One region of the Alishewanella maricola genome, then DNA from elsewhere that is predicted to be linked to it. Evidence: predicted binding sites of a transcription regulator. Region 1 holds the regulator's gene; each other region holds the start of a gene.

Region 1 (4,576 bases):
AACAATTAACCGCAGCGTTAAAACTCGACTTTATGCACAAAGGCTGCAGCCCTGAAGATAAAGTCACCGAGATCCAACAATTAATCGCAACAGGTGCCAAAGTGCTGATGCTGGGTGACGGTATTAACGATAGTCCGAGCTTTAACGCTGCGCATATTTCAGTTGCGGTGCAATCTGGCACCGATTTATCGAAAAACCAAGCAGATGTGGTATTTTTAAAAGCCGATTTACGCTTATTACAAAACCTTCTTCAAGGTGGCAAACAAACCGCCCGGGTGATCAAACAGAACCTTGGCTGGTCAGTGGGCTACAATCTGGTTATTATCCCTCTAGCCGTTGCGGGTTTTGTTTCCCCTTACATTGCCGTGATTGGCATGTCGTTTAGCTCGCTGTTAGTGGTATCCAATTCATTGAGGTTACTGAAAAAATGAGCATTATCTATGTACTGATCCCGATTGCCATCCTGTTTGTGGCTATTGGCATTGGTATCTTCTTTTGGGCGGTGCGCTCAAAGCAATTTGAAGATTTAGAAAAAGAAGGCTTAAGTATCTTGTTCGACGAAGATAAGCCCAAAGCGACACCACCGAACAAGCCTGATGAACATTGATTATGTCGCGGCGCTGCTGATTGGCTTTTTAGGCAGCAGCCATTGTTTAGTCATGTGCGGTGGTATTGTTGCCGCCTTACAATTTGCCATGCCTGCCCAAAGTGCTTGGCAAAAGTTTCGCTTACAACTGTTGTTAAGCCTTGGCCGCTTGATTACTTATGCCTGCTTTGGTGGCCTTGTTGGTTATTTTGGTGCGACCGCTATGGGCATTACCGGGGCCACTTTTATTGGGTTACGTTTATTGGCCGGCTTATTATTGCTGGCGATGGCGCTGTATATTGCGAGACTTTGGTTTGGTTTAACACGCTTAGAGCGCGCAGGGCAAGGTTTGTGGCGCTTTATCCAACCTTATACCAAACGCTTATTACCGCTTGATAGCAGTGGTAAAGCCTTAAGCTATGGCATGTTATGGGGCTTTTTGCCTTGTGGTTTGGTTTATTCGACCCTTAGTTGGAGTTTAGCCAGCGGCAGTGCCAGTAGCGGTGCACTGATCATGTTACTTTTTGGCGTCGGCACCTTACCGGCGTTACTGGTATTTGGCTCCGCGGCTAATAGCCTAGTCAAACTAAAAAACCAATTATGGTTTCGTTACAGTGCGGCATTATTGTTAGCGGTTTATGGTATTTACACAATATGGCTTGCTTTGCATAGACTAGTTTTTTAAGCTGTTACCCTATTAAGGGTAAAAGGGTGTGTGTGATGCAACGTTCAGCTATAAATTGTCAGGATTGCGGTTTTAGTCAACTGTGTTTACCGTTTTCGCTCAGTGAGCAAGAAATGAGCAAACTTGATGATATTATTCAGCGAAAACGCCCTTTGCACAAAGGCGATATGTTGTTTGAAAGCGGTAACGAGCTTAAATCGCTGTATGCCATCCGCACGGGTTCTTTTAAAACCTTTACGCTCACCTCACAAGGTGAGCAGCAAATCACCGGCTTTCATTTACCTGGCGATGTCATTGGTTTTGACGCCATCAATACTGAAAAACATGCCAGCTATGCTGAAGCCTTAGAAACCGGTATGATTTGTGAAATACCCTATCAAAACCTTGAAAATCTGTTAAGTCAATTACCTAAACTACGCCAGCAAATGATGCGTTTAATGAGCCAAGATATTCAATCTGATCAACAAATGATGTTGCTGTTAAATCGTAAAACCGCAGAGCAAAAATTGGCAACTTTTTTAAATCATTTGGCTTCTCGTTATGGCAATCGTGGTTTTTCTGAAAAAGCCTTCCGGCTCAGTATGACCCGCAGCGACATTGGTAATTATTTGGGCTTGACCGTAGAAACCATCAGCCGTTTGCTGAGTAAAATGCACAAAGATGAAATCATTCAAGTTGATGGCAAACTTATCACCATTTTGGATGCTCCCAGCTTAACCGCGCTTTCAGGCCAATGTTAACTCCCCTTAACTTGATATAGCACAAACATAAATCCCTATTAATCGCTTATCTTGGTCTACACTTAGATAAGCTGATTGACTTAAGAGGGAAGCTTTAATGTCTATTTACAATAATGTGTTAGTGGTTTTAGATCCGAGCGCTGATGAGCAAAAAGCGCTCGATAGAGCCATCGAACTTGCCCGCAAACAAGGCTGTCAACTGACCGCTTTTCTTAGTGTTTATGAATTCTCTTACGAGATGACCACCATGTTATCGGGTGACGAGCGCGAATCGATGAAACAGTCGGTGATTAAAGATCGCGAGCTTTGGGTCAAAACCTTTTTAGAACAACCCAGCGCCTTGGGTTTAAACATCAAAATGCACGTGGTTTGGCACAATCGCCCCTTTGAAGCCGTAGTGAAAACCGTCTTAGATAATAATTATGATCTGGTGATCAAAGGGACGCATGATCATGATGTTTTAAAATCGATGATTTTTACGCCGACCGATTGGCATATTTTGCGTAAATGTCCTTGCCCAGTATTGTTAGTTAAAGATCATGCTTGGCCTGCTAAAGGCAATATCATTGCTGCCGTTAATGCGGGTAGTGAGCAAGAGCATCACCTGTCATTAAATCAACGAGTGATCCACAAAGCACAACAAATGTCGCAATTACTCGATGCTAGGGTGCATTTAGTCAATGCCTACCCCGGCACCCCGGTGAATATCGCAATTGAGATCCCCGAGTTTAATCCACAAGAATACAATGACACCCTACGCCGCCATCATAAAGATGCGATATTAAGTCTGGCCGAAAAACATCAAATTAGTAACGAGCAATGTCATGTGTTAGAAGGTATGCCCGAAGACGTGATCCCGAAACTGGCCAAAAAGCTGGATGCCGAAATGGTCATTATCGGCACTATTGGGCGTACGGGCTTATCCGCGGCGATCATTGGTAATACCGCTGAACATGTCATCGACCGCCTAGATTGCGATGTATTAGCCATGAAACCGGCTGACTTTATTTGTCCGCTTGAAAAAAGCTAACTATCAGACTTTGGTAAAGGCGCGAGGTTGGGTATAATGAGCGCCTTTTTTCTGGCGGGTAGTTACTGATGTCGCACGCAGCACAAGCAAAAGCTCAATACAATCTGAACAAATTACACAAAAGATTGCGCCGGGGTGTGGGTCAAGCCATTGCTGATTTCGGCATGATTGAAGAAGGTGATAAGATCATGGTCTGCCTTTCTGGCGGCAAAGACTCTTACACCATGCTCGATATCCTGATGAATTTACAGCAATCCGCGCCGGTAAATTTTAGCCTTATTGCTGTTAACCTCGATCAAAAACAACCTGGCTTCCCTGCTGAGGTATTACCTCAGTATTTAAACCAGCTGGGTATTGAATATCTGATTGTTACTGAAGATACCTACTCGATAGTCAAAGATAAAATTCCAGAGGGTAAAACCACCTGTTCGCTGTGTTCACGTTTGCGCCGGGGCATTTTATATCGTACTGCAAAAGAGCTGGGCGCCACTAAAATTGCGTTAGGCCATCATCGTGATGATATGCTTGAAACCCTGTTTTTAAACATGTTTTATGGTGGCAAGATGAAGTCGATGCCGCCTAAACTGGTCAGTGACAACGGTGAACATATCGTGATCCGACCTTTAGCTTATTGCAAAGAAAAAGACATTGAAAAATACGCTGTCGCGCGTGAGTTTCCGATCATCCCTTGTAACCTTTGTGGCTCACAAGACGGCCTGCAGCGCCAAGTGGTCAAAGAAATGCTGCAAGATTGGGATAAACGCTTTCCTGGGCGCATCGAGACCATGTTTCAAGCCATGCAAAACATCGTGCCATCACATTTAGCAGATAAATCGCTGTTTAATTTCGCAGGGCTGACGAAGGGCGACGCTTTAGCGACTGAGGGTGATTTAGCATTTGATAAAGCGACCATCCCCAGCATTCCGGTTGGCTTAGAAATAGATAACGAAGATGAACAGCCGCTGCTACAAGCGGTTGAGTTAAACTAACTCCTTGATTATCTCTGCGCTTTAACTTGGCATCATGCTGTTAGAGCGCAGCTTTTCACATCGGCATTGCAGCGCGATATACCAGCCTGCCTTTGATAACCAAGCTGCACCTTGGCTTATGCGCATTCTGGCTGCTTAGCTGTGATGTCCAGCTAAAACCATACCCAACAGCACATCGCAGCGCAGGAAATAGCAATCAGCTTAATCTTCTAAAAAACGTCGATTGTAACGGATCATGGCGGTTATCTCTTCGATGTACTCTTCACCACGTTCAGAATAAGCATGCAACCCATGCGCCAATGCTTCACCACGTAAGGGGCGATCCTCTTCACGCAACTTCCAGCGGATTTGGCGTAACGACTCATAGGTATGAAAAGTATTCAGATTATAAAAATAACTGCTAATCGCTGCGGCGGCATCTTCAAATCGGGCCACTTCGTGAAACTGATCTTCAGCACGATTTAATGGCACGAGGCCACAGCCCTCCCGAAAGCACCATTGCCCAAAAAAGTTATAGCCTTCCACGGCAAAACGACTAGTGCCCCA
Region 2 (4,576 bases), on a different contig from region 1:
ACATAATGGCCGACGGCACATGAATATGAATGATGCGATAACTGTCTCCTTGCTGATAATCAGTGGGGGTAAAGCCTAAGCCCCAAATATTACCCAACAACAAGGTAAACAAGGCACTACTCATTAACCACGGCGTTAACTTGCCACAAAAATGATATAGCGTTTCCGGTTTTGCTAACGGATCTAACCACTTAAACATATCAGCTCACATTTATCTTTAAAGCGCTGCACACGGCCATAGGCACCAAGGCCAGCGAGAACAAAAACATTGCCAATAAGATGGCAATCTGCCCAGTAAAACCTAAACCAATACTGGCCGCTTCAATGGCGGCACTCGCAAAAATTAATAGCGGGATATATAACGGCAGAATAACCAATGCCAGTAAGATCCCACCTTTATCCGCAGAGACCGTGATACCCGCCCCTAACACGCTGAGTAAGCTCAGCACCGGAGTACCCAGTAATAACGTTAGCGCCATCGCTTCTAGGGAGGCCCCTTGCATATTCAGCAACAAAGCCACTAGCGGTGATAACAGTAATAACGGCAAACCGGTACTTAACCAATTCGCGGTAATCTTCGCCAGCACAAACGGCATTAATGCCTGCTGCGCCGCTACTAATTGCTCGATCACCCCATTGCGATAGTCGTCTTTAAACAGTCGCTCGGCCGCTAATAGCACGCTTAATAGCGCGGCAATCCAAACTATCCCTGGTGCCATTATACGCAGCATATTCGGCTCTGGGCCAACCCCTAATGGAAACAGAGTTAGCACGATAATAAAAAACAACACAGGATTCAGCCAATCTGCTTTTTGCCGAGCCAGTAAACGTAATTCGCGCTGTAAAAAAATGCTAAATTTTACCATCGATAATGGATCTCTAACGCGCGCAAGGCATGATATTCGATGCTGAGCGGTTGATGGGTCGTTAAGATTATCGCGCCGCCGCGCTGTAAATGCGCAATAAAGTGTTGTTGTAAACTGACAATCGCTGATTGATCTAATGCCGTAAAAGGTTCGTCGAGGATCCAAATTTGCGCAGAGGTGGCCCAAAGCCGGGCTAAGGATACCCGACGCTGTTGGCCGGCAGACAGCATGCGACAAGGAATATCTTCTAAACCGGCTAAACCTAATTCTGCCAGTAACGTAAATTCGTCTTGAATATGCAGATCGCTAGCCGCTTGCCAAAATTGTAAATTTTCAATTGCCGTTAATTGCTCATGAATACCGCTCTGATGGCCGATAAAACATAAGTTGGCGGCGTAATCGCTTAACGCGGCAGGTAAGGGTTGAGCTAAATACTGCAGTTGGCCTTCATCGGGTTGTGCCAAGCCAGATAGAATTCGCAGCAATGAGCTTTTACCGGCGCCATTTTTGCCTTTAATCTGCAAAAGTTCGCCCGGTTTTAAGTGTAACGACAGCTGCTCAAACAGCACGCGATCTTGCTTTACGCAGCTTAAATTAGCGGCATCGAGCAAAATAGGGGCAGTAACAGCAAAGGTGGGTTGTGCTATATTCACAGTCCTCTAACTATCGACGACCAACAAAATTGCGCGCATAGTAGCATAATGCCGCCAGAATACGAATCAGAACCGCTTAGTAAGCTTGATTCAAATCAGCTATTTGCACAACTTGTCGGCAAGTGCCGCTTACAGTTCAATAATCACTGTTAACGAAAGCGGCTTTAACCCACAGAACCTTGAGAGCGTGATGTTACCCTTTAATTTTGGCCAGCTAACCACAAACACCAGCTTAAACCCACAAACGGCAGTGAACAGTGGTGCGATTAAGCTTGCCAGCGCCGTGCCCTATACGGCAATGGTGGTCACAAGCCATACCCATAACACCCCCAATGCGACACAGCAATTATTACTGCAAAGCCAGCAAGGCTTACAACGGCTTGCTTTATCTGCGCTACCCCCGTTACCGCTGAATGTGCCGCTGCAACTGAGTTTTAATGCGACAACGCCCGACAACTTGAACGTACGCGTGATGCAGTGGCAAGGTAACCCGCAAGCACAACAATTAACGGCCGCACAAACCACTTTGTTACTGCAACCTGAGCAGCTAAACCAAGTGAGTGCACAATTAGCCAGTGGCAAACCGCTTAATTATTTGGCTGGCCAAGCGGTTACCCCGCCCCTCGCCGCGCAATTAGCCACATTACAATTGGTCAAGTTACCGATTGTCAGTGCCGCTTCATCGGCGCAGCGCGCTTTGCCAAGCAGCAATAACACTAACCTTTCGGCAAATAACAACAGCCAAGCGGCTAACACGCTAACAACCCATACGCCAAGCCAGAGAGCGGCGATGGCTAACCTGCAAAACGCAGCGGTATTTCAAACGCTAAGCCCCAAGCTACAGCTCGCTTTACAACAAGCTGCCGTGCAGATTTCGGTGTTTCAACAATTACAAACGACAAGCCCGCTGTTGCAACTGAATAACCAAGTACTCAACCTTAGCCCGCCTGAGCGCCAGCAATTAAAGCTATTGCTACAACCTTTGGTTACTCAAGCCACACCCAACCATGCCACTGAGCGAGCGAGTTGGGTGTTACTCATACAACCGTTAAAAGATTTAGGCCAATTTCAACTGCCAGGCAGTGCACTGAACCGGCCACTGCAACTTAGCTTGTCTGATGGTAGCCAATTAACCTTGGGCAGCACGCAACCCCAGAACAAACCCGATGACTCATCACAAAAAAGTACGGCAACACACTTGGCAGCAACGGCAGCAACACAAACGCAATTAAGCCAGCCCAGCGCGAAGGTGTCCGCCGGCGTAATGCCTAATACCCCGTTACAAGAGGAACCGATGAAAACTGCGATTGTTGATAAGATCCTCAGCCAGTTTGGTCAAAACAGCGAAAGCATGCCAAAACTGCAAGCAGGGCAACCCTATTTGGCTAAATTACAGTTAACCGGCCAAAGCGCTCAATTTATTGTGCAAACAGCACAAGGCTTACTGCAATTGCCACTGACGCTGGCAGCCAAACAACTCTCTGCCATTCCAAGCGATTTGCCCTTACAGTTAAGTTTTAAAGAAACCAAACCCGGCACAATAGAAATTCATATCAAGGTATTAAGCGGCTTACCAGAGAACATTCCGCTAACAGCGAAACAAGCAAAATTACTGCAAAATCCCAAACAATTAGCCGCCTTGCAACAAAGCTTGCTGCGCGGTGAAACCATCACCCAATTAGCGGGCGAGCCGCTTGCGCAGCCGTTAAACGCCCGCTCAGCCACCAGTAACAGTATTGCCAAACATTTATCGCTGATATTATTGCCACCCGCTAATAACAATAAAACCACCAATGCTAGTTTAGCGCAGCAACAGCTCCACGCAACGGCAGGGGCTAATTTGACCAACAGCACTGCTACCTCGTGGCAATTAAGCGTGCAGCCGCTTGTCAGTGAACACAAAATTCAGCTCGCCAGCCAGCAGTTTGCCAAACCTCTGCCGTTAGGTGCGCAGCCCGCCCCTGCAGCCTCCACCGTGACAAAGTTACAGCCAACCGATGTCAGCAATACACACTGGCGGCAATTATTACCTTTATTACAAAGTGCGCCAGCCACCTTAAGTAGCCTGCCAGACTTACCTGCCGAGGTACAGCAAGTGTTTAACCTACTGCGCCAAGCTCAGCCGGATGGCACTAAGGTATTAACACCGCCTCAAGTACAAGAACAACTGCAAGCAGCGTTAAACTTTCAACCTTTACAAAGCCAACCTAATATGACCACCTCGGCCGGCACCTTGGCTGTGGCCATTCAATTATTATTAGGGCACTTGTTAAAGCAACCCTCGGGACCATTACGTGAGCCAACGGCGCAGCGTTTAGCGCAAAATATCGGGCAGCTTGAACCGGCGCAAGCCTCTAACTTACTACGAGCACTCGGCAGCCACAGTAGTGCTTTGCAATTGGCACAACTACAAAACGCTGAAGTGCCAGCAAATGTGCAGCAATGGCTGATCCCGTTAGCCTTGCAGCAGCAACAAGAAAGCCGAATTAGCCAAATTTTGTTAGAACAAAAAGAACGCGAGCAAAAAGACAGCCAACAAAAACAGCGCTTTTGGCAGTTAACCATGAAATTTGACTTAGCCGATAAGGGCCAATTATTAGCCGTGGCCAAGTTGCAAGACGACGATGTGCAATTACAGTTTTATACCGATCAACCGCAAGCATTACAGCAAGCGCAAAAGTTTTTACCGATCTTAACGGAGCGCTGCAGTGCACAAGGATTAACCGTGAGTAAAGCGGAATGTCAGTTAGGGAAAATCCCCGATACGCTGGGCAGTAAACGCACCAGTTTAATTTCGACACAGGTTTAAGCGGCAAGTTTAAAAAAGTAACACATTTACGGCGTGGCCAGCGCGTTATCACACTGGCCACCGAGGTTGTCGCTTACTTAAAACAACAAGTTTTTACCAAAGTAAATGGTAGAGACAGTGTTGATAAAAATAATCGCTAGAATTAATGGAATAAAAGTACCCAGTGAGAAATTCACATATTTTTGTAAAAATGAGCCTGCAAAGCGCTGATTGCCATCACTAATTTCAGCATCTAAATTCTGCTTTTT
Region 3 (4,576 bases), on a different contig from region 1:
CAGTTTTCGTAATATCGTTAGTGATGCCAAGCGCGTCAGTTCCAAAATTCAGCAAGCACGGCTTAACTCGATGATCAAACCCTTTGGTGATCTGGTGACGGCTACGTTAAATGTGGTCAGTGCCGGCACTTATTCGGCTTTTGCAGAGCCGTTTAAATCGTTTTTAGCAGTCAGTTTCGACCGTTCCAGTTACCAAAATGCTGGGTTAAGCCGAGCGGATCGTAAATTTGCTGAGGAAAACGGTTTAAAGATTTATCAGGATGCCGAGCGCTTCTTATCCGAGCTAGAGCGTGAATTACAACTGGTTACCGCGTTAGATAATGATTTAGCCAGCATTCAGCGTAATATTGATAACTTCAGGCGCGATCTCGACCGGCATTTACGCGATACGTTATTGCATGCCAGTGTGGTGGCATCCAAAGAGAATATTAGTAAGGTGCTTAGTAAAGATGAAGCGATACGACAAAAGCTAGGAGCAGCGGTGGCCGGCAACATCAGTTTAAAAGCGGGCAGTTATTTAAGCGATGGTAGCAATACTGAATTGATCCGTTTTGTCTTAAAAACCTCCGAGTTACTCGATGGTATGCAGCGTTATAAAGACAATTTTAACCAGATCACTTCAGCGATGTTGACCTACTATGAACGTTTTGAGCGCTCAGTAGCGGCTGAACAAAACCCCTTTACTGAAAAAACCGACAAAGAAGTGTGGGAAACGCACGCTCGTAAAGCGCGTGATTACTTAAAACAATCGAAAGACTCGTTTAGTCGCGCCTATTTGTAAGCACGAGTGGCAAGTTGCAGATAAAAAAGGCCCTTGGTTGTAAGGGCCTGACATGATGACTAGGTTAACCGTTAGCTGGCTTGTTTAGCCGCATAAGCTTCTACTTCTGCCCAAACGCGCATCAGGTTACCTGATAAAATTTTCACGATATCTTCTTCGCTGTAACCGCGTTTAAATAAACCTGCAATCAAGTTTGGGTAGCTGGCCACGTCTTTTAAACCGATGGGCAGCGAATCGCCGACGCCATCGTAATCCGAACCGATACCCACATGGTTAATACCCACTAACTTTACCACATGGTCGATATGGTCCAGCACGGTGTCTAATGTTGCAAACGGATAAGGATGGGTTTTGCTGTAAGCTTCACGAAATGCTTGATTATCTTCCACGCCCGCCTGTTGCGCAGCCGCTTTACGTAAGGCGTTATATTGATTGGCTTGGCGTGTAACGAAGGATGAACCAAAGTTAATTTGGATCACGCCACCATTTTTGGCCAGCGCTTTTAACATATCGTCATCCATATTGCGCTCAAAGTCAGGTGTATAGCTGCGCAGTGACGAATGCGAGGCAATTACCGGTACTTTACTGATAGCCACGGCCTGATAAAAGGCATCATCTGATACGTGCGAAATATCAATCATCATACCGATATTGTTCATCGCCACTACCAACTCTTTGCCAAACGGGCTTAAGCCTTGCCAGCGGCGACGGATGTCATAACTCGAGTCCGAAATATGATTACTTTCAGAGTGGGCTAGCGTGATGTAACGCACACCACGCTGATAGAAATGCTGTAAGTTTTCTAATTTACCCTCGATCGGCGTGCCATTTTCCATCCCCATGGCTAAAGAAATTTTGCCGCTGCCAAATTGTGCTAATACCTGCTGTGTGCTACTGGCCATGGCAAATTTATCCGGGGCGCGTGCAACCAGGGCTTCCATACTATCAATCAGCTGATTGGCCAGTTGGTAACCTCCACCAGTGCGCTCGTAGGATGCGGGAATGTAAATAGACATAAAGGGAGCATTTAACCCCCCTTGTTTTGCCCGAGGGTAGTCAAATTCGCCGTTAGCCGTGGCAACTGACACATCTTCCCATTTTTTATGGAGTCGATAAGGAACATCGATATGGGTATCAACAATAATATATTGCTGCGCTACGCGATCGGCGGGGGTTAGCTCAGTTAAGGGTTTATTAGTGGTTTGCAAGGTTTGGGCACAGCTACTTAACAGCAAGGTGCTACAGAGTATGGCCATAGCACTTAATTGAAATTTCATTCGTTGTCTCTTATTGTTGGATACACCAAATTTCATCTCACCAGTTTTTTTGGCTGTCGACAAGCACTATCCGACCAATATGCCAATATCAGCGCTGATTGTAGTGTGTTATTGCGTTCAGTCTGCACGGGTTGGTCAGTGCTTTATGCGCGAATAAATTGCGCGAGTGAATTGTATTTAGCATGTCGCAGTTTGCTCACATCAACACGCCATGAATCATCCCTGAGGCTCGATTCCGGCCATCCATGGCCTTCAACGGTTGATTTAGAGCAAACAGGTCATGCTTAACTGACTGGCATTAAACCTACAAGCTTCTTTTTTCAAGCTCGCCCCGCAACCAGCGCGTGACACTGCTGTCAAGGCAGCTTTCCAAGGTTTGCGCTTAACGTTTCAAACGAACCCTCTGCTGCTGCACTGGGTGGCGGTGCAATCATGATTAGCCTGACAGAATAAGGTATACTGCAAAGTATTATCAGATTTGAGAGAATGTCATGATTAAAACAGCCCTATTAGCAATGTTGCTTGCGGTAAGCAGTCAGTCTTTACTGGCAAAAGAGCCGGTTAATTTAGAACGAACCATGAAAACTATGGGTTTTGCCCACAAACAAGCTTCTGAAGCGAGCACAACAGCAGAAGCCTTACCTTTTGTTGAAAAGTTACAAAAGCTGGTGCAGCAGGCTAAACAAGCGCCACTGCCCTCTGACAAAGCCGAAGTATACAACGAAGGCTTAGACAAGGTATTGGCCGAGTTGGCGCTGGCTAAAGCCGCGGTTACCGCAGATGACTTGCCTAAGTTAAAACAGCATTTACAGCAAATTGAACAATTAAAAAAGCAGTACCATAAAGAGCGCAAATTCAGTTTCTGGCAATTAATTTTTGGAAAATATTAAAGGCATCAAGATGCTGAAAGTGCTTTAGATTAATCTGATGTTTTAGTTGCAAAGGGTTAGTTTCAACGCGTTTGCTAGCCTCTGCTGAGCCACGGTTTGACAAAGTTCGCCTATACTTAACTTGACGCTGCCAGCACTTCTTGAGCGGCGTCATGATAAGCGAGGACGATGCTATGAGTTCAATCTTTGCCGAAAGCCAATGGAGCAGTGTGCGAGCACAGGTCAAATGTGAGTGGGATAAGATCAGTTATGCTGAGCTTGAACTGACCCGCAACAACCCTGAGTATCTCACAGCGTTAGTGCAAGAGCGCTACAATCTGGAAGAAGACGATGCCCGTCAACGGGTGCAAGCGTTCTTTGATAGTCTCTAACCACTTTTATTCACCCCAGTAGCAGCCTTTGCTACTGGGTTTTATTTTTTATCTAGCTTTTTTCAGACCACCTCATAAATGTATTTTTAAACTAATAATCAGACGGATACGGCATCTGTGCTTAATCACTTTAAGGCAATTAATTGATTTTATTGATTTGATTCAGGGCAGAGTCAGTTTATTTGCACTAGGCTTAGAATATCGGGTAACCGATAAAGCCATAAATTGATGAGGAAAAAGCCATGAAAGCCAACCAACATAAAGCGCATGCTGCCGAGCGAGAGCATCAACAAGTAGATAGACAGCAGCAAGCGAAAGCCATTACGTCACTAAGTTTAGTGTGGCAAAAGCAACAGCAATTAAGGCCGCAGCCGTTAGCAGAGTTGGATATCGAGTGCTGTGCTGAACTGGGGTATAATTAATGTGCGAGCTGGGCTGAGCAGTGACATTTTGGTGTACTGCTCAGCCTATTTATTAGGCTAAACCGACGTAGACGTTTTGTACGTCATCATCATTATCAATAGCATCTAAAAAGGCTTCAACCTCAGCACGGGCCTCGTCATCTAAGCTCAGCGGGTTATTAGCACGATAGACTAATTTGGCTGAATGCACTTCATAACCAAAGTCGGGTAGGGCTTTTGCCACTAAATCAAGATCGGTAAGTTCAGTTAGGAAGATCACTTCACCGTCTTCACCTTCTTCAAAATCTTGTGCACCGGCTTCAATCGCGGCCAGCTCCATATCGGCATCGGCACTACTGGCTACGGCTTCAATTTGTCCTAAGTGTTTAAAGTCCCAGGATACCGAGCCCGCGCCTCCTAATTGCCCTTTACGAAATAAAATACGCATACTCATGGCACTGCGGTTTTTGTTGTCCGTTAAACATTCAACAATAACCGGAACCTGATGTGGCGCAAAGCCTTCATATACCACTGTTTCATAATTCACTGGGCCATCGAGTAAACCGGCGCCTTTTTTAATGGCACGCTCTAGGGTTTCTTTTGGCATAGATGCTTTTTTCGCAATTTCAATGGCTGAACGCAACTTGGCATTCATTGCTGGATCGGCCCCGTTACGAGCTGCAACCATAATCTCTTTGGCAAGTTTGGTAAAAATACGGCCTCTGGCATTAGCCGCATCTGCTTTATGCTTGTTCTTCCACTGGGCACCCATAATGAAGTCCTGTTAAGCTATCAATTAAAATTGGTGGGGTAGTCTAGCGAATAGCAGGCTTTTTTAGCAACTGCTGCATGATCT

What was found. The regulator FNR, encoded in region 1, switches genes on or off when oxygen is low (the NO sensors DNR and NnrR bind a similar motif). The targets are predictions, from matches to a motif close to TTGATCTAGATCAA.
Region 2: ccmA (cytochrome c biogenesis heme-transporting ATPase CcmA) is a predicted target of FNR. The motif match lies at 1,605-1,618, and genes of this name have one in related genera.
Region 3: JAO78_RS04815 (cytochrome b562) is a predicted target of FNR. The motif match lies at 2,318-2,331, and genes of this name have one in related genera.

Annotation. Positions count from the first base shown of each region.
Region 1 is NZ_JAEINI020000004.1:340,297-344,872, reverse strand. It holds gene JAO78_RS08680 (heavy metal translocating P-type ATPase) at 1-431, shown strand, start outside; gene ccoS (cbb3-type cytochrome oxidase assembly protein CcoS) at 428-607, shown strand; gene JAO78_RS08670 (sulfite exporter TauE/SafE family protein) at 597-1,271, shown strand; gene fnr (fumarate/nitrate reduction transcriptional regulator Fnr) at 1,307-2,011, shown strand; gene uspE (universal stress protein UspE) at 2,109-3,041, shown strand; gene ttcA (tRNA 2-thiocytidine(32) synthetase TtcA) at 3,110-4,030, shown strand; gene JAO78_RS08650 (glucosaminidase domain-containing protein) at 4,232-4,576, opposite strand, start outside.
Region 2 is NZ_JAEINI020000002.1:272,249-276,824, forward strand. It holds gene JAO78_RS04650 (heme ABC transporter permease) at 1-199, opposite strand, end outside; gene ccmB (heme exporter protein CcmB) at 201-866, opposite strand; gene ccmA (cytochrome c biogenesis heme-transporting ATPase CcmA) at 860-1,519, opposite strand; gene JAO78_RS04665 (flagellar hook-length control protein FliK) at 1,710-4,328, shown strand; gene JAO78_RS04670 (sodium-dependent transporter) at 4,406-4,576, opposite strand, start outside.
Region 3 is NZ_JAEINI020000002.1:303,421-307,996, reverse strand. It holds gene bdpA (BAR domain-like protein A BdpA) at 1-781, shown strand, start outside; gene JAO78_RS04820 (dipeptidase) at 853-2,058, opposite strand; gene JAO78_RS04815 (cytochrome b562) at 2,550-2,948, shown strand; gene JAO78_RS04810 (general stress protein CsbD) at 3,122-3,319, shown strand; gene JAO78_RS04805 (hypothetical protein) at 3,562-3,741, shown strand; gene JAO78_RS04800 (YebC/PmpR family DNA-binding transcriptional regulator) at 3,794-4,492, opposite strand.